One region of the Ferrimonas sp. genome, then DNA from elsewhere that is predicted to be linked to it. Evidence: riboswitches for the same ligand, from Rfam matches in the RefSeq annotation. Region 1 holds a riboswitch; each other region holds the start of a gene.
The links. A riboswitch is a leader RNA that binds a small molecule or an ion and turns the genes downstream of it on or off. The one in region 1 is predicted to bind cyclic di-GMP.
Positions count from the first base shown of each region.

Region 1 (6,158 bases):
TTCGGGTCAGAACCTGTTCGGTCCCTTCACTGCCAAACCAGTAGAGGTGGTGACGCTGGGGTGAGGCTTCACCATTGGGGCCAACAGGGCTCAGTTCCAGGCCGGAGCCGGTCTGGTACCAGACCATCTCGAAGGCGGTGGGGGCGTTGGGATCTTCGTCCGGGCATTGGGCCAGATCGACCCAGCCTGTTCCCTGCTGGTCTGTGGCCACCCCATTGAGGTGCAGATCCAAGACGCAGCCATCCTCGCCTGTGGCAGACAGCCGCAGGTCCAGAGGCGCTTCCAGTCCCTCAAGGGTGAAGGGGCGTACCAGGCTCATGCTGTATTCGCGAATCTGGCCTTCATCCTCTTCGGTGACCTTCATTACGTCGCCGTCCAGGCCCTCTGAGGGCAGCTGGATCAGTACCCAGTCATTCTCGCCAAACTTCATCAGCAGTTGATGCTGGGCGTCGATGAGCCAACTTCCGGCCAGAATTTCGGTATTGTCGCCAGTGGAGTCCATCTCCTCCAGCCACACCTGGACACGACCCTCTGGCATAAAGTGGAGCAGGGCTTCGAAGTCGCTGTCCTTGGCCAGGTAGCGGTTGCCCACCAGGGCGGCCATGGCGGTCTCATCGGCCACCAGGTCCGGGTTGGTTGGCTCTTCCCCGGGCTCAACGCCATCATCGGGCTCCTGGCCGTCGTCAGGCTCGAAGCCACACTCCTCGGCGTCTTCCACTTCACGCAGCTCAGGTGTACCCAGGTTGGCCAGGAAGGCGTCCATGGCCACCTGGTTGAAGCCCCACTGATCGCTGCGGGTCAGGCCCTCGCCAAGAACAAAGCCGTGGCGCACCGCGCCCTCATACTCGGTGAGAAGGGGCTGAGCGCGGCGACGATGGGTGAAGGAGTGGCCCCACTCAGGCAGGTCCAGTACCAGGCCCATGGGCGTCTTGCTCCAGCTGGCGTCGGCGTTTTCTTTCAGCTCGGGAGCGCCGCAGCCGTTGTCATCACACTCATCGTGCTCAACCACATAGAGTTGTACCTTACCCTGGTCCTCCTCGATGGAGCCCTGCAGGGCGATGGCCAGGCTGGTGTCGTCGTCACCGCCGATGTAGACCAGCTTGGGTTCTTCGGTGGTGGCGTCATTCATCAGTTCGGCCAGGGTCTGAACCGGACCTGTGGGCAGAACCACCTGGTTGCACCATTGAACAGAAGCGTCACACTCTGCCCGGTAGGGCAGCATGGCGCGACTCTCAAGCTGCTTGAAGGTCATCTGGTAACCGCTGGCGCCTTCTGGGAACAGCTGATCGCCACTGAACAGGGATTTCCACTCGTGCTCGCCCTTGGCGTAGCGCTTCAGCTTAAGGTCAGAGAGGTCCAGTTGCTGAGCCCAGACCTGCTGGCGGCCATCCATATCGGAGCTGACGATGACGGAGCCATCCTCCTCCAGGGAGACAACCTCCACCTGGTCGTTCATCTCTGCCCAGGCTTCCCCTTTCCACACCAGCATGCCGCGTTGTTCATCTTCGCTGACCTCGACAAAGCCGGCATCGGGGCCGTCGTAGCGGAAGCGGTTAAAGGTGATCAGGGACTCGACCTTCTGGATCTGCTGATAGCCCAGCTCGCGCTCCTTGATGCACTGGTTGGTGCTGGCGTCGAAGAACACATCGGAGTGGCCATCCAGTTCGAACATGCCCCCTTCGGACTCGAGCAGGGTCACCAGGCTGGCCTCTTCCAGGTCGCCACGCTCACGTTTGCGCTCGACTCTGTCCTGAACCTCTTCGGGGTCAAGAGGCAGCTCGCCGGCAACCTCATCGGCGATGGTGTCGGCATCGGGCTCCTGGCCGTTGGCTTCCGCCTCATCGACCCGGTTTACCAGACGCTCCAGGTTTTCGGTCAGGGTTTCGGCGATGGCATCCGCGACTTCGTTGTCTTCGGCATCACCACCGGTGCCGCCGTTCTGCTCGACGGCGTGTTTCGCCTTGGCAGTGACACGGGCGACCACCTGGGCGACCCGGTGCAGTCGTTTGTAGCCGTCGCCATTGGCCTGCTGTTGTTTGCCGGCAATGTAGTCTTCCACCAGGCTCAGGTCTGAGCCCAGAATGCCCAGAGTCTGTTCCAGGGCCGCGGCCGCGGTCTCCTGGTCCACTCCGGCTCTGTCCATCTCAGAGGCGAGCAGGGTGGTCAGGGGGCTGACAAACTCCACCACACCGGCCGGTGCCGTCATGGTGTAGCCCTGGGTCAGCACTACGCCCGGGTTGTCTTCATCCTCGGTCTGGCCGGCGATCACCTTAACCAGCATCTGCACCTGGCTGAGATCCAGGGCCGCATCGAGGTTTTCGAAACTGTACTGGCCTCCGGCCTGGGTCAGGGTGCTGGGCTCATCGGCATCGCATTCGCCGTTGCTGTTGAGATCCAGGCACACCTGGGCATTGACCAGGTAACCATCGGCGGTGGCGCCTTGAAGGCTTTGGCCTGGCTGGGGTTCGGGTTGCGGAGCCGGGGCGGAGTCTGAGGAGCCGCCGCCGCAGGCGGTGAGTTGGGTCAGTGCCGCTGTCAGGGACAGGGCGATAAGGTGGCGCTTGAACTGCATAAATCTACCATCTCCAATGGTTGATCCTATCCAAACGCTGTCTTTGGCTGTATGGAGCCCCAAAAACAAACAGGGGCCCTCCGCTGGAAACCCCGCTATCTCACCTGGGCGAGACCGGAAGCTTTGCGTCCCAACCTCACGGTTGGTTTGCCATTGTCAGCGTAACGAAAATCGAACCCAAGGCTCGGTTTTATCTTGGGTCGGGCCCATTAGAGCATGGTGAAGTGAGGGTGTCAGTGGGTGTACTTGGTGCTGAGATTAAGTGATGAGCGCCTGTAAATATTATCTTTACAAATCAGTTGTTTGAAGTGGCGCTAAGAGGCCGAACCAGTTGAGCTGATTCGGCCTGAGGGGACTATTTGAGGATTTCGGCCAGATCCTGCTCCAGGGAGTGCTCAGGAGTCTCGACGATGCGGCCGATCTCCTTGCCATCCTGGATCACCATGAAGGTGGGGATACGCTTGAACTCGTAGGCGGCAGCCAGGTTCTGCGGATCGGATTTCTGGCGGTCGACACCGATGTAGCGGGCCGACAGATTGTCATTGTTCACCAGCTCCAGCAGCTTGGCAAAGCGTGGGGTCTCGCGATGGCAGTCGGGACACCAGGTGCCGATGATCACTACGATCTCGGTGGGGGTGTCTACCGCCTTCAGGGCATCAATCCACTTGGATTCGGGGGCGTAGCTGTCGAAGTTATCGCCGTAGCCGGGGATCGCTTCCATAATATCGGCCATGGCCAGTTCACCGGTCAAAATTACCTCCTGTTTCTCCTCTTGGGTGCAGGTGGCGAAGGGACCTTTCTGGCCCTCTTCGAAACCACAGCCGGAGTTTGCCATAGCGGAGGTGCTCATCAAAGCCGGGGCCAGCATCATGGCCAGCAAAGTTGTCTTTTTCATGGTGCTCTCATTCTCTCTATCCTGCTGATCAGTCTGACTCAGAATTGTCGACTATGTTCTTCCAGAATTGTGGAAACGTGACCGGGATCGGTCAAAACCGAACAGGGGTAGGCAATGAAAAGGGGAGCCGAGGCTCCCCTTGTGTCATTGAGGTGTTTACCTTACTTCTCGTTCAGCCACTGGGCCACACGTTTGGCGAAGTAGGTCAGGATGCCATCGGCTCCGGCGCGCTTGAAGCAGAGCAGGGACTCCATCACGATCTTGCGCTCGTCCAGCCAGCCGTTCTGGATGGCGGCCATGTGCATGGCGTACTCGCCGCTCACCTGGTAGGCGAAGGTGGGCACCTGCAGCTCGCTCTTCACTCGACGTACGATGTCCAGGTAGGGCATGCCAGGCTTCACCATCACCATATCGGCGCCCTCTTCGATGTCCATGGCCACCTCTTGCAGGGCCTCATCGGAGTTGGCGGGATCCATCTGGTAGGTGTGCTTATTGCCACCTTTGAGGTTGCCGGCTGAACCGACCGCATCGCGGAAGGGACCGTAGTAGCTGGAGGAGTACTTGGCGGAGTAGGCCAGGATCTGGGTGTTCACATGACCCGCCTCTTCCAGGGCGTCACGGATGGCACCGATGCGGCCATCCATCATGTCGGAGGGTGCCACAACGTCGGCACCGGCTTCTGCGTGGGACAGGGCCTGTTTCACCAGCACTTCGGTGGTGATGTCATTGAGGATGTAACCCTCGTCGTCAATGATGCCGTCCTGACCGTGGGTGGTGAAGGGATCCAGGGCCACGTCGGTGATCACGCCCAGCTCGGGGAACTCACGTTTCAGGGCGCGGACCGCTTTCTGGGCCAGACCCTCTGGGTTGTAGGCCTCTTCGGCACCCAGGGATTTCTGCTCCTGAGGGGTAACCGGGAACAGGGCTACGGCAGGCACACCCAGCTCTACCAGCTCGCGGGCCTCTTCGATCAGCAGATCGATGGAGAGACGCTCGACGCCAGGCATGGAGTCGACCACTTCCTTACGGGCATTGCCCTCCAGAACGAACACCGGATAGATCAGATCGTTGACGCTCAGCTGGCTCTCGGCCATCAGGCGGCGGGAGAAGTCATGGCGACGCATCCGACGCATACGGCGGCGGGAAAAAGGTCCGGTTACAACGGTCACTTGCAGCTCCTTATGAATGAGGGGGTATCGCCAAAGACCGATCACGGTGTGACGGGGGTCAAGGCCGATATGACGGCGTCAATATTAGCAAACTCTACTCCTTAAGGCAGGAGCTTAATCACACTTGAAACAGGCGCTTGGCATTCTGTAGACAGTGATGGGACAGCGCATCCACGCTTTGGTTGCGCAGCTCGGCCACTTTATTGGCGATGTGTGGCAGCCATCTCGGTTCGTTGCGCCGTGTCTTGGGTTTGGGGCGGATATCCCTGGGGAGCAGGTAGGGAGCATCGGTCTCCAGCAACAGGCGATCATCGGGGATCTGCGGCACCAGCCTGGCAAGTTCTGCGCCCCGGCGCTCGTCGCAGACCCAGCCTGTGATGCCGATGTAGAGATCCAGCTCCAGGGCCTGTTGCAGCTCCTGTTCGCTGCCGGTGAAGCAGTGCAGCACACCGCCGCTGAGGTCGCCGCGCACGTCCGAGACCATGGCGGTGAACTCCGCTCCTGCATCCCGGCAGTGCATCAGCGCCGGTTTGCCCAGATCGCAGGCCAGCTTGAGCTGGGCTTCGAAGGCGCGGCGCTGGTCCGGTCTAGGAGAGAAGTCCCGGTTGAAGTCCAGGCCGCACTCCCCGACGGCCACCACCTTGGGGTGGCGGCACAGATCCTCGATGTGTTCTATGCTGGCGGCGTCAAAGTGACTGGCGTAGTGGGGGTGGATGCCGGCGGTGATGAAGATGCCGGGATACTGCTCCGCCAGTGGCTGCAGCTGTTGCGCTTCCTCCAGGTCACTGGCCAGGCCGATAAGGGTGTCGACCCCGGCTTCCCTGGCGCGGGTAAGCACCAGTTCAAGGTCGTCCCTGAACTGGCTGGAGGTCAGGTTTACGGCGATGTCGATCATTGCACTCGCTTCACCCGGGCGCTCTTGCTGCTGCCCTCCTGGGTCAGCATAAAGGAGCCCAGGGAGGCCTTTTCGATGGTGACCGGTTTGTCCTGCTTCAGGCGGAAGCGCTTGGAGTCGATCTGCTTCCACACCTGGCCGTTGTCCAGGGTCACGATGAACTTGCCGTAGGGGTCTTTCTTCAGCTTGTTGATGCTGGCCTTGATGGCTTCCGGCTCTTCGGGACGTTTATCGCTCAGCCCAAAGCGCTCGTCGGCATCGGCCGGTGCCGCTGCCTGAGGGGCGGCAGGTTTGGCGGGGATGCCAGCGTGGGCAGGCTTACCCAGCTTGTCGAAACACACCAGGCGATCCAGCTTGTCATTTAGGCTGGCGCAATTAACCACGGACTCGGCGGCCTTGTCGTAACAGGCCAGGCGCTGGATCTGGTCTTGGATGGCGTGACAGGCCGCGTCTGCGGCGGAGACAGCTGCCGGGGCTAGCAGCAGGGAGAATACGGCGGTCTTAAGCATAACTGTTCCTTGATTAAACGTAAGGACCGCCGTGACTGGGCTACTCTTCGGTAGGCTCCTCTTGCACCTCTTCCTCTTCATCGTCCTTAGGTTGGTACAGACGAGAGAAGAACACGCC
Region 1 is NZ_JBLXDO010000001.1:243,947-250,104, forward strand. Features, by position in the region: gene ACN0RV_RS01140 (hypothetical protein) at 1-2,572, opposite strand, end outside; cyclic di-GMP riboswitch class I at 2,655-2,734, opposite strand; gene ACN0RV_RS01145 (thioredoxin family protein) at 2,928-3,467, opposite strand; gene hemB (porphobilinogen synthase) at 3,629-4,600, opposite strand; gene ACN0RV_RS01155 (TatD family hydrolase) at 4,755-5,531, opposite strand; gene ACN0RV_RS01160 (hypothetical protein) at 5,528-6,040, opposite strand; gene tatC (twin-arginine translocase subunit TatC) at 6,081-6,158, opposite strand, start outside.

Region 2 (6,158 bases), on a different contig from region 1:
GGGGTTGGAGAACAGCCCCGAGTCGCCATAGTCGCTGTTTTTGTAGTTAACGTAGAAGTAGGACCCCTGAATCGCACTGTTTTTGGTGGTGCTGTATGAGGAGTCGTGGCTGCGGATGATCCGCGCCGCTTCCGCCAGGTACTGGTCCGCCTTGGTTGTGTACTGAGTCTTGTTGGCCGACTTGATGTAGTCAGCAACCCGGGTGATGGCGTTCAGGATCTGGCCATCACTCAGCACCTCAATACGCCAGCCGTTGTAGGGGCGACGCCAGCCTGGAGCAGGTTTGCCAGGGTTGTTGAGGAAGTACTTGGGGGCCAGGTCGTAGGGCTGGCTACCCAGGTTCAGCTCGCCACGGGCAACGCGCTTCTCGTCGGTGTAGTTGAACATGTGGTCAATCAGTTCAACGGCGTAGTCCAGGTACTTGTCGTCGTTGAAGGTCTTGGCCATGGTCAGGTAGGAACGCAGCCAGTAGTGACCTTCCCAGGCAAACTTCTTCTGATCGTTGCCATTGGTGGTGTTCAGCAGGGGACGGCCATTGCCATACACATTGTTGAACTGAGCGTCCCACTCTGCCTGAGTCGCCAGCAGAGGACGGGGAGCGACCACGTTCTGGCTGATGGTCAGGAAGTCGCCTGAGCCGACACCGGACAGATAGCTGGCGTCGGTGCTGTTGCTCTTGGTTTCGATCACGCCCTGGCTGGCATTGAAGGTGTAGCCGCGAACATTGCTGTCGTTGCTGTAGTCAATCAGAGCCAGAGACTGAAGGGTACCCTTGCTGTAGCTGCTGCCGTTGCGGAAAGCTGCATCATAGCTGGCGTTGGTGGACACCGCGCCATTGTTGGTTGATACCGTGGTCTGGCCGTCGGAAGCGGTCAGAACGCCAGACTTTACGTTGATCTCTACGTAACGGGTCTGGTCGAAGGCGAACCTGCCATCGATGCGCACGGTGGAGCCGCCAAACTTGGCTTCCACGCTGTGGTGGCTGAACGCCAGGTAGTTGCCGTTACCGCTTATCAGGTAGCTCTTGGCATCGGCGTTGCCGTCAAGCTGGCTCAGCCAGCCAACAACGCGGTACTCACCGCCAGGCTGCCAGGTCTGCAGGTCCAGGTAGGCACCGTTGCCATCGAACTGCACCGCCTTGGCGTCGGCAGGCAGAAGCAGGCCAGCATCCGGGTTGGTCACCGGGGGATCAACTGGGTCTACAGGATCCACCGGGTCGACTGGGTCTACCGGGTCAACGGGATCAACCGGGTCTACTGGATCAGTCGGTTCGGTCGGGTCTGTGGGCTCGGTTGGATCAACAGGGTCCACTGGGGCATCAGACTCGGGGTAGAAGGCATCCCACTGAGCCTGGTCGAAGTGAGTAGGTTCGGGGTTAGACACACTCAGGTTGCCCTGGAAGTAATCAGAGCCGCTGGTGTTGTGCACAGTACCGTTGTTGCCGCCCAGCTCCACCATGCCTTGCTCGGCATCGAAGGCGTAGGTGCGTGAGTTGGCAGGGTCCGCGTAATCGATCAGGCTGATGGCTTGCAGGGCACCCTTGGAGTAGGTGCCGTTGCGGCGGTAGAGCCAGTCGAAAGAGACCGCAGTCGGATCAAAGGCTGTGCTGCTGGCAGAGGCGGTGGTGACACCGTCGCTGGCGGTCAGCTTGCCGTAGTCGATGGTCACATCGATGTAACGCTGACCGGCGAAGTCAAACTTACCCCAGATTCCGGGGAAGTCGCTGCCGTACTTCACCTGCACATCTTTGTGGGTGAAGCCGATAAACTCGGAGGTGCCGGAATTGCTCAGCAGGTAGGTGCGCGCGCCGCTGTCGCTGTCCAGCTCGGTCAGCCAGGCCACAACCCGGAACTTACCCTTGGGCTGCCAGGAAGCGATCTCACCGAAGTTGTTGACGCCGTCGAAGCGTACCGCCTGACCTGTGGTTGCAGGAGGCGTGGGCTCAACGGGATCGGTAGGCTCAACCGGATCAGTCGGCTCAACAGGATCTGTGGGCTCAACCGGGTCGGTGGGCTCAACGGGATCTGTAGGCTCAACTGGGTCAGTGGTGTCAGTGCCACCGAATACGGCTTGCCATTCGGCGTCGCTGAACACACTGCTGTCGGGGTTGGTTACCTGGTGAGTACCCACGGAGTAGTCACCGGTCTGTACGCCGGCGAGGGTGTTTACCCCACTGGTGCCACCCACTTCCGCCAGGCCCTGGTCGCTTTCAAAACCATAGGCGCGGGAGTTTTCCGGGTTGACCAGATCCATCAGGATGATCGCCTGTACGCCAGCCAGGGAGAAATCTTTGCTGCCGCGGCGCATCAGCCAGTTGTAGCCGACGCTGGTGGGGTCGATGGCGCTGTTGCTGATGCTGTGAGTCACCTGACCATCGGTGGCGGTCAGTTTGCCGAAATCGACGGTCAGATCCAGGTACTTGGTGGCGTTGAAGCTGAACTTGTTCCAGATACCGGGGTACTGGCCGTTCCACTGCCCCTGAACACTGCCATGGTTCAGACCGATGAACTCCTTGGATTTGGAGTCACTGAGCAGGATGGTGCGCTGATCGGCAACGGGGTCCAGTTCGCTCAGGTAGGCGATGACGCGGAACTTACCTGTTGGCTGCCAGGTGGCAATCTCGCCATAGGCGTTGTCACCGTTAAAGCGTGCAGCGGTAGACTCACCGGAAGGCGCAGGTTCGACAGGATCTGTCGGCTCCACTGGGTCGGTCGGTTCCACTGGGTCAGTGGGCTCTACTGGGTCGGTAGGCTCCACGGGATCGACACCGCCGTTGCCAAATGCGGCATTCCACTGACCATCGTCAAAATGGTCAGGCGCGGGGTTGTCGATGGTATGGGGGCCGGTGCGCCAGTCGCCTGTGCCAATGTTCACCAGAGGGTCAAAGGACGCGCTGCCGCCTACCTCGACCAGGCCTTTGCCCTGATGAAAGGCAAACGCTCGGGAATTGGCGGCATTCGCCAGATCGATCAGGGCCAGTCCCTGGATGGCACCCTGAGAGAAGTCGCTGTAACCGCGGCGATAGAGCCAGTCAAATGCGGTCGCAGTGGGCTGGATGCTCTTGTTGCGCACACTCCTGGTGGAGGTGCCGTCGGATGCAGTCAGCTTGCCGTAATCCACCTGGATCTCCAGGTAGCGCGAGGTGGCGAAATCCAACTTGTTCCAAACACCCGGATAGTCGCTGCCCCATTTACCCTGAACGCTGCTGTGGGTAAATGACAGGAAATCGGTGGTTGAGGATGAACTCAGAAGGATCGTCCTGTTACTGGACGTTGGATGAAGCTCGGCCAACCAGGCGACAACCTTGTAGGGGCCGCTGGGTTGCCAGGCATCAATCTTGGAATAGGCGTCGCTGCCGTTGAAATGAACGGCGTTGGATGCGGTTACGGTCGTAGGAAAAAAAATAGAGAGAAAGAAAACAAAAACAAGGGCATGCGATAGCGCACCACCTTGCCCAAGTGGTTTCCCCCAATAAAACTGCCGAGCCATAATGACAAGCCTCAATTTAGCTGGGCAGACAAAATGGCGACGTCAGTGAGGGACTGCGACTACAAGACACAACCTCCATTCTAATAAGGAGTTGTGTGTCCACAGTACACCATCGACATGAGGTAATCCCGCTATCATGGACCGAAGTCTTTAGACCGGAGATATTGCGTCCTTAGCTTTCGCTAAGTTTGCCTTTGTCTGCTGTCGTGGTTACAACAGTCGCTCGCAACATGTGGTTAACATTCCTTATGTGTTGCAAGCGACGCGTGTGCCCTAAGGCGAGGTTAGAATGCCTAATCAATGATCGAAAAACAACCTAATGTTTGGAAATGTAGGGTAAAAATGGCGCAAAGTGGTGTTTATCTAACCTTAAAACAGCCACTTCCGTGAGTGGTAAAAATTTTGTTATTTACTATGTGCAAAAGGTTCTTTGTCAGTAGGGAAAATTTAATTTAGGCGGACATTGTGTGAGGGGAGAATCTCATTTGTGAGAATTGTGTGGACAAGATCTGCCCGGTTGAGGGTGTTTTTTCCCGGGAGGTGGAGGGACCAGCACAGCCTGCCTAAACTTAGACCAGTTAAAGGAAACAGAGAGTTGACTTCGTGGACGAGACAAAAGTGCCGGTCAGCGAATGCGAGCAAAGGAAGGATGCCCCCCCTTTTCTGGTACAGCCCGATGAACTCGTCGACAGTCTGAGGGGCTGCCCGGATGGGACGCCTCTTTTGGTGGATGTGGACGATACCCTGTGGCTCAGTAACTCCACCGAACAGTTTATTGCTTCGGTACAGCCGTCCCTGCTGGTGGCTCTGCTGCTGCAATTTATGGACGTGTTGCAACCCTGGCGGTGGTTTACCGGCACTGAACAGCGCCATTACCGGGATCTCTATCGGGTCAAAGCTTTGCTTATCCTGTTTCCCTGGTCCAGGAAGCTGTGGGTCAGACGTGTCAGGCAGTTGGGGCCTGGGTTTGTTAACCACAGGCTGGTCGAACCGTTGCGGCGTCACCATGGTCCCATCTATCTGGTGAGCTACGGCTTTGACTTTATCGTGAAGCCCTTGCTGGAAGCCGCCCAAATTCCCTGGCCATTGCAGGTGAGTTCAACATTGGACAATGCAGTCCATTTCCGTCAGCAAGGAAAAGCGCAATCCATCAGGTTGTCTCTTGGTGAGAAGGTGTTAGGGCGAGCCTGGTGCGTCACTGACAGCATGCTGGACAGGGATCTGCTCGAGGCCAGCGCGAAGGGCTTGCTGTGCAGATGGCCAGAGAGCCGCCCTGTACGGGCAGGCATGGATCCCATGCTGCCCTTCGTGTATACCAAGAAGGTAAAGCGCCCCACGGAGAGCTACTTTACCCGATCCGTCATAGGCCATGACTACCTGACCATAGTGTTGGTGTTCGGCTTAACCAGCCCTGAGCCCCTGCTCACCTGTGCCAGCCTGTTTCTCTTCCTGCTCTCCTATTTCAGTGCCTATGAGATTGGCTATGCCGAGAATGACAGGCTGGGTCTGCTCTACGAGGCCAAGCCTAAGGTCAGTGAGGCGTTTCTCAGGCTGGGCAGTGCCTTTCGACCCTGGTTTGCCTGGGTGTGTGCCATGGCTCTGGCGCTACCCGCCGCCTGGCTGGCGCGGGATCTCAGTTGGGTGCCCCGGGTGTCGGGTATGCAGGGCATGGAAGCGACGCTCTCGGTCTGGATCAGCTTCATGCTGTTGCTCCTGGTGGTAAGAGGCACCTTCTTCTGGTTTAACCGCATCAGGGAGAGAGGACGCGCGGTACCCATGCTGCTGCTGCAACTGGCCAGAACCGCGGGGTATTTCGTTGTGTTCAGCTCTTCGCTGGTTGGGGCACTTTTCTGCTTTACCCACGGTCTGTCCAAATGGATACCCTATGTGACCTATCGATTTGGGGGGGAACGTAAAGGCATGCCGCTGCACCTGTTTAATGGGCTGATGCTGTTTATGGTGCTGCTGTTCTGCTGGGTATCCGGTGCGACAAGCTGGTCGCAGTTAACCCAGTGGCAGACGCTGGTCATTCTTGCCTATGTTGTGGTACGTGCCGCCAAGGATGTGTGGGGGTTCAGGGACGCGATGGCACCGCTTAAACCTGCGGACAGAGCAGAGCCCGGCGTATTGCCGACCGGTGTCGAGGAGGACAAGGGAGCCTGACGGAGGGGACTCTGTCGAAGCCACTTATTCAGGTGGTCATTTTGCTTAGGGGCAGCAATTGAAAGTCACGATTGTAGTCGTTGATGTGCTGCGTCCTGCTGAACTTCTCAGCCAGTAACTCCTGATGAGCCAACAGCCAGTCACGGTAATCCCGCTGGTTCTCCAGTAGCTGCTCCATGGCATCTGCCACCGAGTCGTCACTGTAGGGGTCGGCCACCACGCGAGCCGGAACATCGTCGAGAAAGCCGTCTATGCCGGTCTCTTCGGAATGCAGAATGGGGACGCCACTGAGCAGTGCTTCCACGTAGACCATGCCAAAGGTTTCATCGACACTGGGAAGCACCATGCCCCCATACTGGGGCAGGGCAGACAAAAGGCTGGTGTTGTCCATCTCGCCCTTGAGGATCACTCTGTCACTCATCTCGGCATGGTCGATCAACTTCCTGGCTTCGTCGAAGGCTGCAGCCGTGCCTCCACCAATGATCTCCAGGGTCAGATCAGGGTAT
Region 2 is NZ_JBLXDO010000006.1:70,399-76,556, forward strand. Features, by position in the region: gene ACN0RV_RS07700 (hypothetical protein) at 1-3,156, opposite strand, end outside; cyclic di-GMP riboswitch class I at 3,608-3,692, opposite strand; gene ACN0RV_RS07705 (HAD family hydrolase) at 4,093-5,652, shown strand; gene ACN0RV_RS07710 (glycosyltransferase) at 5,681-6,158, opposite strand, start outside.
Region 2: it holds a riboswitch for cyclic di-GMP, as region 1 does, so the genes downstream of both, ACN0RV_RS07700 (hypothetical protein) here and ACN0RV_RS01140 (hypothetical protein) in region 1, are expected to answer to the same signal.

Region 3 (6,158 bases), 120 kb from region 1:
GGCCGCGCTGCACTTCTCGGGTCTGGGTTCGCAGGGAGCGCATGTCCCCCTCGTAGATAAGCCGGTCCGGTGAAATCACCTGGATGTAGGCGGCCCGGCCGACGATGGCCAGGAAAACGGCGCACAGGGCAAACACCACGAAGCGGTAGCGATACTGGAACAGGGTGGGGTGCAGGTTCTGCTTGGCCCCGGACTTGGCCGGTGCCTTAGCACTGCGTCGCTTCAATGGGCGCTTCTTGCGCGTTGCTGGTTTCATGGCAGCCTCACCACAACCTCTTGCCCCGGAGCGGGACGTCCCATACCCAACTGCTTCTCCGCCATCCGCCCTACCCGGCTGTGCTCGGTCAGGGTCTGCTCCTCGAGGAGCAGATGGCGCCACTCAATATCCAGTTCATCCCTGTGCTGCAACTGTTGGTTCAGTGCATTGGTCATCGCCCGGGCGTCATAGGCGGTCCACACCACGGCCAGGGCACTGCCCAGGACGAAGACGCCCAGAATCAGCACCGGCCACTGACGGCGCAGATCCGCCATAATGGCGGAGCCGAGACCGGCATCCCCCAGGATCATCCTCAGCCCAGCCTCTCCGCCACCCGCAGAACCGAGCTGCGGGAACGGGTGTTGTCATCCACTTCCAGATCGCTTGGCTTGAGGGCCTTGCCCACAGTCTTCATGGTGCGAGTCTGATTGATCTGGTCCTCGGTCAGCGGCAGTCCGGGAGGCAGGGGCTCACCCTGGCTCTGGCGACGCATGAAGCGCTTCACCATGCGATCTTCCAGGGAGTGGAAGCTGATCACCGACAGCCGCCCCTGGGGCGCCAACGCCAGCAGGGAACCGGCCAGGGCACGCTCAATCTCCTCGAGCTCGCTGTTGATGTAGATGCGAATGGCCTGGAAGGTCCGGGTCGCCGGATGCTTGCCCTTCTCCAGCTTGTGCTTGGGAGTAATGGACTCGATCAACCCAGCCAGATCCCGGGTACGGGTCAGGGGCTTGCCCTCCTCCAGATGCGCCTTGATGGCACGGGAGATGGGGCCGGCGTACTTGTCCTCACCGAAGGTACGAATTACCCAGGCGATGTCCTTGGCATCCGCCCGCTCCAACCACTGAGCCGCGGTCTCCCCCTGGCTGTTGTCCATGCGCATATCCAGAGGACCATCGCGCAGGAAACTGAAGCCGCGCTCGGCGTCATCCAGCTGAGGTGAGGAAACGCCCAGGTCCAGCAGGACGCCATCCACCTTGCCCTCCAGTCCGCGCTCTTTCAGGTAGTCCGCCAAGCCGGAGAAGGGGCCATGAATGATGCTGAACCTGGGATCAGCCTGCTCCAGCTCCTGAGCCACCGCCACCGCCTGAGGGTCACGGTCGATGCCGTACAGGCGACCATCAGGCCCAAGGCGGGACAAGATCTCCCTGCTGTGGCCACCACGGCCGAAGGTTCCGTCGACATAGATGCCGTCCGGTTTGATGTTCAATCCATCCACCGCCTCTTTGAGCAGCACGGTGACATGACTAAAAGTTTCCGCCATCAGAGGGCAAATTCCTGTAAACGTTGATTATCGATAAAGGCTTCCGCTTCCACTGCGGCATGGGAGGCTTGGATCTGGTTCTGCCAGTTCTCTTCCGACCAGATCTCAAACTTATTCAGTTGACCCACCAGCATCAGTTGCTTCTCCAGGGAGGCGAATTGACGCAGGGGAGGCGGTATCAGTACCCTTCCCATGCGGTCTATCTCCACATCGCTGGCATAACCGAGCAGCAGCCGCTTTACGGCCCGCTCACTGGGCTGGGTGTCCGACAGGCGCGCCAGTTTCTGCTCCACCTCACTCCAGGCTTGGAGAGGGTAAAGCAGCAGGCAGGGGGAATGAATGTCTACGGTAACCACCAGGGGACCGGCGTCTTCCGCGCACAACAACGGCCGGTATCGCTTTGGTATGGCGATCCGGCCCTTGGCATCAAGTGCGATGCTGCTGGCGCCTCTGAACACTGGCTACTCCATCCCTGTTAAATTTCAGTCGGACAAGGTTTTCCCACAAATAACCACTTTTTCCCACAAGCTACCAAGTTTATGGACACAAAGCGAGTATTGTCAAGGAAGCCTGATGGGCGCTAAAGCCTGTATTTTCGGGGCTTTACGCTTAGTTTTTAGAGAGTTATCCGGGAATTAATCGCAAGTGGGATTGATGGATAAATCCCACTTGGGAGAAATGAGTCACGGGGCCCGACAAGGGACCCCGTGATATATGGCGGCGCTGTGCCGGCTGGCCTGACGACTCCCGAGGGAGTCCCCCCTGAGCGATTATCCGGTCGATTCCGGTTCACGCAGGAGGTTGGCCGATGGTCATCGCCCGTTACTGCGCCTGAGCTTGCCAGTAGAGGGAGTTGGCAGCCCCCAGATAGGCGCGATACCAGCTCAGGTCCCCGTAGTGGCGCAGGATGTGGTCGGCCACCAGGCCCACCCGAGGATCCCACCCCTGAAGCTCAATCCAGTCGTAGCCTATGGCCATCTGATCCCAGGTGGAACTGACGCCGGTGCCATCCACGCCGAAACTGGCCATGGCGGGCGCCAGGAACACGCGCTCGACCAGGGCATTGGCCATGCACTGCAGAGGTTCGTCGTTGTCCAGCAGCCCCTCCTGGCGGGCCACAACCATGAAGCCAACATCCAGGTGGGCATGGTTGAAGTCCTCCATCTTGCCGCCACCGTTGGCCAGGAACTGGTAGTCCCAGTTACACAGGTTGTCGCTCTCCATCCTCAGATTGTCCATATAGAAACCGAGGATCTCCCTGGCCTTCTGGCCCAGGTCGCTGTTGGCTTGACCCCACTTGTCCAGGTAGATCATCGCCGTACCCAGGGTCATGTCGTGATTGAACGGCAGTGGGTTGGAGAACAGGCCACCGTCGCCATAGTCTTCATTCTTGTAGTTCACATAGAAGTAGGACCCCTGAATGGCACCGTTTTTGGTGGTGCTGAACGAGCTGTCGTGCGCGCGCACGATTCGCTCGGCCCGGCCTATGTAGTAATCCGCCCGCTCCATGTACTGGGTGAGGTTCTCACTCTTGATGTGATCCACCAGTCGCAGGATGCTGTTGAGGATCATACCGTCGGTCAACGCCTCATTTCTCCAGGCACCGTTATAGGGACGACGCCAGCCAGGTACCGGCAGACCCGGAGTATTCAGGTACAGCTTGGGTGCCAGTCCTTCATAGGGCTCGTTGTGGATATTGAGCTCACCACGTTCAACCCGCTTCTCATCGGTGTAGTTGAACATGTGATCAGCCAACTCCACCGCATAGTCCAGATACTTGGTGTCACCATAGGTCTCGGCCATACGCACATAGGCGCGCATCCAGTAGTGACCCTGCCAGGCAAACTTCTTCTCGTCGTTGCCATTGGTGGTTCCGATAAGCGGACGCTGATTTGGATAGCTCTTGTCGAACTGAGCATCCCAGTCCGCCTGACTGGCCACATGGGGCACCGGTGCCGACACGTTGGAGGTGATCGCCTGCCAGTCGCCGCTGTCCAGCCCGTGCAACAGATGGGTGCCCTCGGCACCGTCACCTGAGGCCACCACACCCTGCCCCTGCTCGAAGGTCAGGGTCCGGGTCTTCTCCGCATTGTCCAGATCGACCAGCGCCAGAGCCTGCAGTCCGCCACTGGAGTAGCTGTCATTCAGGCGATAGATCCAGCGGTAGGTCGCCGCATCGGCATCCACTGCGCCATCGCTGATGCTGGCCTGACTCTCGCCATCGGACGCGCTGAGCTTACCGTTGTCCACGGTGATCTCCACATAGCGGGTACGATTGAACTCGAACGGGCCGGTGAGCAACACGGTGTTGCCGTTCCATCGGCCTTCGACGCTGTTGTGGCTGAAGGAGAGGTAGTCTCCGTCATCCGCCGACACCAGTACGGTGCTGGCCGCAGGATCGCTGTTCACGTCATCCAGCCAGGCCACCAGCCGGAATTCACCATCGGCACGCCAGTCGGCAATCTCGCCATAGGCACCCTGGCCATCAAAGTAGACCGCATCGCCCTGCAGTACAGGCGCCACCTCGGGATCCGGCTCTGGCTCCGGATCCGGGTCTGGCTCGGGATCCGGGTCCGGCTCGGGATCCGGGTCCGGCTCAGGATCCGGGTCCGGGTCCGGCTCAGGATCCGGGTCCGGCTCGGGGTCCGGGTCCGGCTCTGGGTCTGGATCCGGGTCCGGCTCAGGATCTGGGTCAGGAATCACCGGCGGCGGCTCCGGATCCGGGTCCGGATTGCTGCTGTCCCCTCCTGAACCGCCACAGGCGCTCAGGGTAAAAGTAAGAAGTGCTGCCCCAAACAAGCTCTTCAACGGTACGATGCCGTTGTTAATCTGTTCTTGTTGCCGATTCAAGTCTGATTTCTCCAACTGTCGGCAGATAAGAGGCGTGCGCAGGCAGGGACTTCAACCCGGGAAGGAAGACCGATGCCAGACATGAGGTAGTCCCGCTGTCTTGCCACTGATGGTAAGACCGGTGACTTTGCGCCTCCCACAAAGGGAGTTGCCTTTATCTGCTGTCTGATAATTGAGTGTTGAACTGGTGTCCCCAACCGGGGATGCACCGAAATAACTGGGGAACAGAATACTGATCGACCACTTTCTGGACAAACCACTCAAATTCACCAAGTTGACTTGAAAAGAGGACCATTTCTGAGTGATTTATGACCTTGTTTAACCAAACTTTAGAAGGAGGTTAAACAGAATGTCGAACGTGGAATTGATGAAAGATAAGGGTAAGCAACTGGGATATTGAGCATTTCTCTTGTGCTGACGGGCGAGAACACAAGGCTCGTCTCTTGCTGGAAAACTTTAGTCCATAAAGGCAATTTTGCGATCCAGATCACACCAAAGGGATCGGTTACAATTCGTTCAGCTTGAAGCACGGAGTTATCCCGAACCTTTGCTCCGGATTCCCGAACAAAGTTCATGGAACTTTCCATGAAAAGGACAATAAAAAACGCGGCCATGGCCGCGTTTCGTCTTTATTTGATCACTCGTAAGCTGGGGCGCCCCTTCTGCGGAGCCTCCGGCTTGGGTTCAGCCTCTGTGGCCGACGGTTCCGGCAGGGGCGCATCATCGCCCTCGAGCACCTGCTCGTACGCCTCTTCCGGCGGGAACAGGGTGCCAGCTCCGTTCTCGCGGGCGTAGATCGCCTCGATGGCGTACAGGGGCAGGACCAGGGCCTGGGGCTGTCCACCAAAGCGGGCATTGAACCGAACCTCATCGATGCCCAGCTGAAGATTCCCCACAGAGTGAGGCGCCACGTTCAGCACGATCTGGCCTTCCTTCACATACTGACGAGGAACGACCACACCGGGCAGATCCGCATTGACCGCCAGGTGGGGGGTCAGACCGTTGTCCACCAGCCAGTCATACATCGCCCGCAGCAGGTAGGGGCGTTGAGGGCTCAGCTCAGACACCGATGCGCAGCTCACGCTCGGCTTCAGTCAGGGAAGCCTTGAAGGACTCACGCTCAAATACGCGGGTCATGTAGGCTTTGACCTCGTTGCTGCCGCGACCGCTCACTTCGATACCCAGCTGAGGCAGACGCCAGAACAGGGCCGCCAGGTAACAATCGACCAGGGTGAACTCCTCACTCATGAAGTAGGGAGTCTCGGCAAACACGGGCGCCAGTCCCAGGATGCTTTCAGTCAGCTCTTTGCGGGCCGCTTCCGCGCGGTCTCCACGCATGATGCGCTCGGCCAGGGCATACCAATCTTTCTGGATGCGGTACATCATCAGACGGCTCTGGCCACGGGATACTGGGTATACCGGCATAAGCGGTGGATGAGGGAATCGCTCGTCCAGGTACTCCATGATGATGCGGGAGTTATACAGAACAAGCTCGCGGTCCAGCAGGGTCGGTACGCTGTTGTAGGGGTTCAACTCCACCAGCTCATCCGGCAGATGGTTGGGGTCAACCTGAATCACCTCGACACCCACGCCCTTCTCAGCCAACACGATGCGCACTTGGTGGCTGTACAGATCACTAGCACCGGAAAACAGTGCCATTACAGAGCGCTTATTGGCAGCAACAGCCATCGAATCCTCCAAACTCTTTCAGAAACGGTAAAACAGTTGGGGGCGAGACCGCCCCCAACTGCGCAAGAGGTAGATTGTAACCTTATTGGCGTTTAGTGT
Region 3 is NZ_JBLXDO010000001.1:367,202-373,359, reverse strand. Features, by position in the region: gene ACN0RV_RS01775 (penicillin-binding transpeptidase domain-containing protein) at 1-256, opposite strand, end outside; gene ftsL (cell division protein FtsL) at 253-567, opposite strand; gene rsmH (16S rRNA (cytosine(1402)-N(4))-methyltransferase RsmH) at 570-1,520, opposite strand; gene mraZ (division/cell wall cluster transcriptional repressor MraZ) at 1,520-1,978, opposite strand; gene ACN0RV_RS01755 (hypothetical protein) at 2,343-4,370, opposite strand; cyclic di-GMP riboswitch class I at 4,453-4,533, opposite strand; gene ACN0RV_RS01750 (ClpXP protease specificity-enhancing factor) at 5,000-5,437, opposite strand; gene sspA (stringent starvation protein SspA) at 5,430-6,059, opposite strand; gene ACN0RV_RS01740 (cytochrome c1) at 6,152-6,158, opposite strand, start outside.
Region 3: it holds a riboswitch for cyclic di-GMP, as region 1 does, so the genes downstream of both, ACN0RV_RS01755 (hypothetical protein) here and ACN0RV_RS01140 (hypothetical protein) in region 1, are expected to answer to the same signal.